2 regions of the Nocardia sp. NBC_01377 genome follow, and region 2 is predicted to be linked to the other one. Evidence: predicted binding sites of a transcription regulator. Region 2 holds the regulator's gene; the other holds the start of a gene.

Region 1 (3,416 bases), 340 kb from region 2:
GGTCGCTCCTTGATTCGGTGTCGTCGAGCCCGTTCGTACCCCTGGGACGGAGCCGGTCGAGCGTTCTCGACATCCCCGGCGCACGAATTCCCGAATATTTTTTCGGGATCGATCAACGTGCCTGTCCGAGGGTCTCCCGTGCCCGGTCGGACCCGCCGCACCGCACCGTCGCCGCAAGACCGGTCACCACCTGACGCGAGACCTCCCGCTGGAATCACTTCGACCACGCCGGGCGCGCCGACTACTGAATGTGCGCGTACTGGCATCTAATCAGTGGCACCGATTCCCGTCTGCCGCGCAGTACGGCCCAGGTATGCGTGCGTACCCGGTCACTCCGACCGCGTCGTCGACCCATGGCAGACACCTACGACAGTGTGCCTCGACAAGTCAAGCAGTCGCCGATCGCCGTTGAAAGGAATACGACCCATGAGCCTGTACGCGGTTACCGATCCATCGACCGGTGAAGTGGTCGAGGAATATCCGACGGCGACGGCCGCGCAGATCGAGGACGCCATCACCGCCGCCGCGGCGGCTCACCGTGAATGGGGCCGTGCCACGACGGTTGCCGAGCGGGCGGCATCGATCCGTCGCGTCGCCCGGCTGCACACCGAGCGCAAGGACGAACTGGCACGCATCATCAATCGGGAGATGGGCAAACGGCTCGACCGTTCCGCCGCCGAAGTCGAGTTCAGCGCGGCGATCTACAACTACTACGCCGACAATGCCGAGAAGTTCCTCGCCGACGAGCCGATCACCCTGCTCGACGGCGACGGATCGGCGCTGATCCGGCGTTCCCCGGTCGGTGTCCTGCTCGGGATCATGCCCTGGAACTACCCGTACTACCAGGTCGCTCGCTTCGCCGGGCCGAACCTGACCCTCGGCAACACCATCCTGCTCAAACACGCGCCGCAGTGCCCCGAGTCGGCCGCCGCGTTGCAACAGATCTTTCTCGACGCGGGCTTCCCGCACGGCGCCTACGTCAATATCTACGCCACCAACGAACAGGTCGCCGAGATCATCGCCGACCCGCGCGTGCAGGGAGTTTCGCTCACCGGTTCCGAGCGGGCGGGCGCGGCCGTCGCCGAGATCGCGGGCCGAAACCTCAAGAAGGTCGTCCTCGAACTCGGTGGCTCCGACCCGTTCATCGTCCTGAGTTCCGACAACCTCGAAGCGACCGTCGACGCGGCGGTCGGCGGCCGGTTCGAGAACACCGGCCAAGCCTGCAACGCCGCCAAACGTTTCATCGTCGCCGACGACATCTACGACGAGTTCCTGGACAAATTCACCACGCGGGTGCTGCGCAAGTCGGCCGATCTGGGACCGTTGTCGTCCACCGCGGCCGCCGAGCGTCTGGAGAACCAGATCGGGCGAGCCGTGGCCGCGGGCGCCGATCTCGTCACCGAGGGCCGCCGCGACGGCGCCTACTACCCGCCGGGGGTGCTCACCAACCTGCCCGCCGACTACCGCGAGGAATTGTTCGGCCCGGTCGCCGCGGTCTACCGGGTGGCGGGGGAGGACGAGGCCGTCGAGCTGGCCAACGACACGCCGTTCGGCCTCGGCTCCTACGTGTACACCACCGACGAGGACCAGGCCCGCCGCGTCGCGGACAGGATCGAGGCGGGAATGGTGTTCGTCAACGCGGTCGGCGCCGAGGGGGTCGAATTGCCGTTCGGCGGCGTCAAGCGATCCGGCTTCGGCCGTGAACTCGGCCGCTACGGCATCGATGAGTTCGTCAACAAGAAACTGATCCGCATCGGCTGAGCGCCGGGATCCCTTCGCTGTGAGCGAACCCCCGGCAGGTGGAACAAACCGGCCGGAGGTGGGGTTGAGTAGGCGTCGCTCAACTTTCAGAAGGGCCGAACACGTGACTACACCTCAGAATTTGCCGGTGCTGTTCCTGACCGATCCGATCGTGCTGCCGGGCATGGTCGTGCCCATCGAACTGGACGAATCCGCGCAGGCCGCCATCGACGCCGCGCAGGCCGCCAAGACCTCGGCGGTCTTGCTCGCGCCCCGGCTGACGGAGGGCTACGCCACCTACGGCGTCGTCGCCACCATCGAACAGGTCGGACGGATGCGCGGCGGCGCGCCCGCGGCCGTATTGAAGGCCGAACGGCGCGCGAAGATCGGACACGGGGTCACCGGACCGGGTGCGGCGCTGTGGGTCGAGGCCGAGCCGGTCGAGATTCCGCCCGCCGACGGGCGCACCACCGAACTCGCCGTCGAATACAAGAAACTCGTCGTCTCGGTCCTTCAGCGGCGCGAGGCCTGGCAGATCATCGACGCGGTCAATCAGCTGACCGATCCGTCGGCCGTCGCCGACACCGCGGGCTACGCGCCGTACCTGACCGCTGATCAGAAGCGTGAACTGCTGGAAACCCCCGATGTGATCCAGCGTCTGACCACCTTGATCGAGTGGACGAAGGCCCATATCGCCGAGGCCGAGGTCACCGAGAAGATCAGCGACGACGTGCGCGAGGGGCTGGAGAAAAGCCAGCGTGAATTCCTGCTGCGCCAGCAACTCAACGCCATCCGCAAGGAACTCGGTGAGGACGAGCCGGACGGCGCCGACGACTACCGCACCCGCGTCGAACAGGCCGATCTGCCCGGTGAGATCCGGGAGGCGGCGCTGCGCGAGGTCGGCAGGCTGGAACGCGCCAGCGATCAGAGCCCGGAATCGGGCTGGATCCGCACCTGGCTGGACACCGTCCTGGAATTGCCTTGGGCGGTGAAGACCACAGACAACACCGATGTCGCGGCCGCGCGCGCGGTACTCGACGCCGATCACCACGGCCTGGAAGAGGTCAAGGACCGCATGGTCGAGTACCTGGCGGTGCGTGCGCGGCGTGCCCAGCGAGGGCTGGAGGTCGTCGGCGGACGCGGTTCCGGCGCGGTGCTCGTCCTCGTCGGCCCGCCCGGCGTCGGTAAGACCTCGCTCGGTGAATCCGTGGCGCGGTCGCTCGGCCGCGAGTTCGTGCGTGTCGCTCTCGGCGGTGTGCGCGACGAGGCGGAGATCCGCGGACACCGGCGCACCTACGTCGGCGCGCTGCCGGGCCGGATCGTGCGCGCCATCAAGGAGGCGGGTTCGATGAATCCCGTCGTCCTGCTGGACGAGATCGACAAGGTCGGCTCCGATTTCCGCGGCGATCCCGCGGCGGCGCTGCTCGAGGTGCTCGACCCGGCGCAGAACCACACGTTCCGCGACCACTACCTCGACCTGGATCTCGACCTGTCCGATGTGCTGTTCATCGCGACCGCCAATGTCATGGACACCATTCCCGGCCCGCTGCTGGACCGGATGGAATTGATCACCGTCGACGGCTACACCGAGGATGACAAGGTGGCCATCGCCCGTGACTTCCTGGTGCCACGGCAGTTGGAACGCAACGCGCTGACCGTCGACGAGGTGTCGATCA
Region 2 (3,416 bases):
CGACCAGACCGCGGGCGTCTTCTCCTGGTCTGCCGCGCCGATCATGGTCTCGGCGATGACGGTCAATCCGTCGTCCCATGCCTGCTCGACCTCGTCGGTCCACATCTCGGTACCGGCGAAGCGACGCATCGCGGTTTTCAGCGAGGTGGCCACCGCGACGTAATGTTCCGGCTTGACGCCGTATTTGCGATGGTCGCGCCCCAGTTGGGCGAGGAATGGTAGTAACTTGTTCGGCTCCTCGAGCCGATCGAGCGTGTAGGAAATGGCCTTGACCAGCCGGTCACGCTGCGAGTCCATCGCCGCGGGAAAGAAATCGCGGACGTGGGGGTAGTCCGTGAACAATGTCGCATAGAACGAACTGGCCAGCTTCTCCGGACCCCCCTCCTCCGCAGCAACCGCCTTGAACGTGGTTCTGATCAAAGCGACGGTGCGCGAATCCATTTGCGTCACAACCCCATTTCGCACTCGGAACACATAACGTGCCAGCGAGTGAGATGCCGCGGGACACTCGTCAGCAGCCGATGCCAAGGAGTGTAGGCGAGGTTTGCCAGCTACGGAACGTCACTGTTAAACATCAAGCGTGTAATTTCTACGAAACGAGGATGGATAATGAGAAACATGCGAGAAACCGACTGAAAGACCGATAATACCAGGTCGATTCGGACATCCATCCACCGAATTCGCACGATCCGTTTTGCAAGCTTCGTCCGAATCCTGTCCCCGGAGCGACTTTTCGGCAACTCGAGCGCGGTCACCCGCCGCCGATACGGGTCGGGCGGAGGCGGAACGCGAGCGGGGCGAGGGCTGCGGGCGACCGACGATCCGGCGGTGCGATGCTCGAATCCGAACGGCCGGATTCGGATCCGGACCCGCTTACCGTCGGCTAACGAATCCACGCGGCGGGAGGGAAAATCCCGGGGCATCCGGCCATTTCCGATGCGGTCCGGAAATCGGGGACCCGATCGGAAGTTTGCCGAATGGTTTCCCCCGATCGGCGCGCACCACCGCGACGCCCGCTCTCCCATCACGACACGATCCCGAACCGAGGCGACGCGTATTTGTCCACAGGTGTGAACAGGGGGCTTGCACAGCTGTGGAATACCGGGCGCGTATTCCCGCGAAACGACTTCGGGCCCCGGATTCCGGCACACGCGAAGTGCGCCGGGCCGGGGCCCGAAGTTTTCGTGAACTCAGCGCTGGTGGCGTGGTTTCCACACCACCAGTGCGGTACTGCGTTGCGGCGGCGCGAAATCCGGCCGGTACCCCGCACGCAGTCGTTCCAGCTCGGCCGCCATCTCGGCGACGGCCTGCCGCAACTCCTCCACCTGGTTGGTCAATTCGATGATCCGTTTGATACCCGCCAGGTTGACGCCCTCGTCCTGGGACAGCCGCTGCACTTCGCGCAGCAACTCCACATCCCTTGCCGAATAGCGCCGCCCGCCACCCGAAGTGCGTTGCGGCGTCACCAGTCCGAGGCGGTCATAGGTGCGCAGAGTCTGCGCGTGCATGCCCGCCAACTGGGCCGCCACCGAGATCATGAAGAACTCGGCACGCGAGGCCCCACCGGAGGCCTTCTTCGGATCAGTGGACATTACGCACCTGCCCATCCGGCGCGGGGATCGAACCCGCTGGTCTGTTCCGCCTCCGCGTAGCGTCGCAGCGCTTCGGCGGCACTGTCGTCGAGCTTCTGCGGCACCGCGACCTTGACGGTGACCAGCAGGTCACCGGCGCCGCCGCCGCGCTTGGGCACACCGCGCCCGCGCACCCGCAGAATCCGGCCGTCGGCCGTGCCCGGAGGCACCTTGACACCGACCCGACCCTCCAGCGTCGGCACGGAAACCGTTGTCCCCAGGACCAACTCACTGTAACTGACCGGCAGCACCAGGGTCAGGTCGTCGCCGTTGCGGCCGAATACCTTGTCCTGGCTCACGTGCACGCTCACGTACAGATCGCCCGAGGGCGCGCCGCGTAATCCCGCTTCCCCCTGTCCGGCCAGCCGGATCCGCTGCCCGTCACCGACACCCGGCGGAATCCGCACCGTGATGGTGCGGGTCCGGTTCTGGATGCCGGTGCCACGGCAGTCGACACAGGGATCGTCGATGATCGATCCGGTGCCTCGGCAGTCGTCGCACGGCTCGCTGAAGCCGAACGCGCCCTGATTGCGGCTGATGACGCCCGCGCCGTTGCAATGCGGGCAGACCCGGGGGCTGGTCCCCGGCTTCGCGCCGCTGCCGTGACAGGTGGTGCACGGCGAGGGACTGGTCATCCGCAGCGGAACGGTGACGCCCTGTGCGGCCTCGCGGAATCCGAGTGTCGTCTCGGTCTCCACATCGGCGCCGCGGCGCGGACGGTTCGTCGTCCGCGCGCCGCCCCGATTGAACAGGCCGCCCAGCAGATCTCCGAGGCCACCGTCGCCCGCGTTGGCGTTGCCGAAGATGTCGCCGATATTGAAATCCTGCGAGAATCCGCCCGCCGCACCGGGAGTGAACCCGCCGCGGCCGTAGCCGCCACCCGCGAACAACTTGCGGGTGTCGTCGTACTCCTTGCGTTTGGCCGGATCCGACAGCACGGCGTGCGCCTCGCTGACGGTCTTGAACCGCTCTTCTGCCTTGGCGTCACCCGGATTGGCGTCCGGATGCAGATCACGGGCGAGCTTGCGATACGCCTTCTTGATCTCGTCCTGCGAGGCGCTGGAGGAGACACCCAGCTCCTTGTAGAAGTCCTTTTCGATCCACTCCCGTTGACTCACCCGGTCTCTCCTCCTCTCACGGTGTCGGATATTCGGCGTTCGCGGCTTCCCGCGGGTCTACCGGTTGTTCGCTTCGGCATCAGCATCCGAAGCCTCTGTCTCGGATGGCTCGACCGGTTCGGCCGCGTCGGTCACTGCGACGAGCGCGTGCCGAAGCACCCTGTCGCCGAATCGATAACCCTTGCGCATGACGATGCCGATCACCGGATCGTGCCCGGAACCCTCGTGCTGCACGGCCTCGTGCAGGGTCGGGTCGAAGGGATCGCCCTCGGCCCCGAACTCCTCCAGGCCCTGCTTGCGCAGCGCGTCGGCGAGCTTGTCGGCCACCGACCGCAGCGGTCCGGTCTCCAGATCGCCGTGCGCCCTCGCCCGGTCGAGATCGTCGAGCACTCCGAGCAATTCGGTGACCACCGAGGCCTTCGCCGCGTCGATCGCGGTCTTGCGATCGCGATCGACGCGACGGCGGTAGTTGGCGTATTCGGCCGTCAACCGTTGCAGGTCGGCGGTGCGCTCGGCGAGCTCACCGCTGGTGTCGGCAGGCTCGGCAGCGGCGGCGGAACCGTTCTCAGCCGCCTGCTCCCTGATCTCACCGGTCTCCGGATCGATCTTCCTGTTGTCGACGACGGTGATCGGCTCCTGCTCGGAGTTGCCCCGAGTCACTTCTTCT

Evidence for each region. Region 2 encodes HspR, which represses chaperone genes until heat shock. Its sites were predicted from a motif close to ANNTGAGTNNNNNNNACTCANNT; they were not measured.
Region 1: lon (endopeptidase La) is a predicted target of HspR. The motif match lies at 1,824-1,846, and genes of this name have one in related genera.

What each region holds. Positions count from the first base shown of each region.
Region 1 is NZ_CP109566.1:7,354,542-7,357,957, reverse strand. Features, by position in the region: gene OG225_RS33930 (NAD-dependent succinate-semialdehyde dehydrogenase) at 427-1,761, shown strand; gene lon (endopeptidase La) at 1,865-3,416, shown strand, end outside.
Region 2 is NZ_CP109566.1:7,017,922-7,021,337, forward strand. Features, by position in the region: gene OG225_RS32395 (globin domain-containing protein) at 1-441, opposite strand, end outside; gene OG225_RS32400 (heat shock protein transcriptional repressor HspR) at 1,191-1,592, opposite strand; gene dnaJ (molecular chaperone DnaJ) at 1,592-2,749, opposite strand; gene grpE (nucleotide exchange factor GrpE) at 2,807-3,409, opposite strand; gene dnaK (molecular chaperone DnaK) at 3,406-3,416, opposite strand, start outside.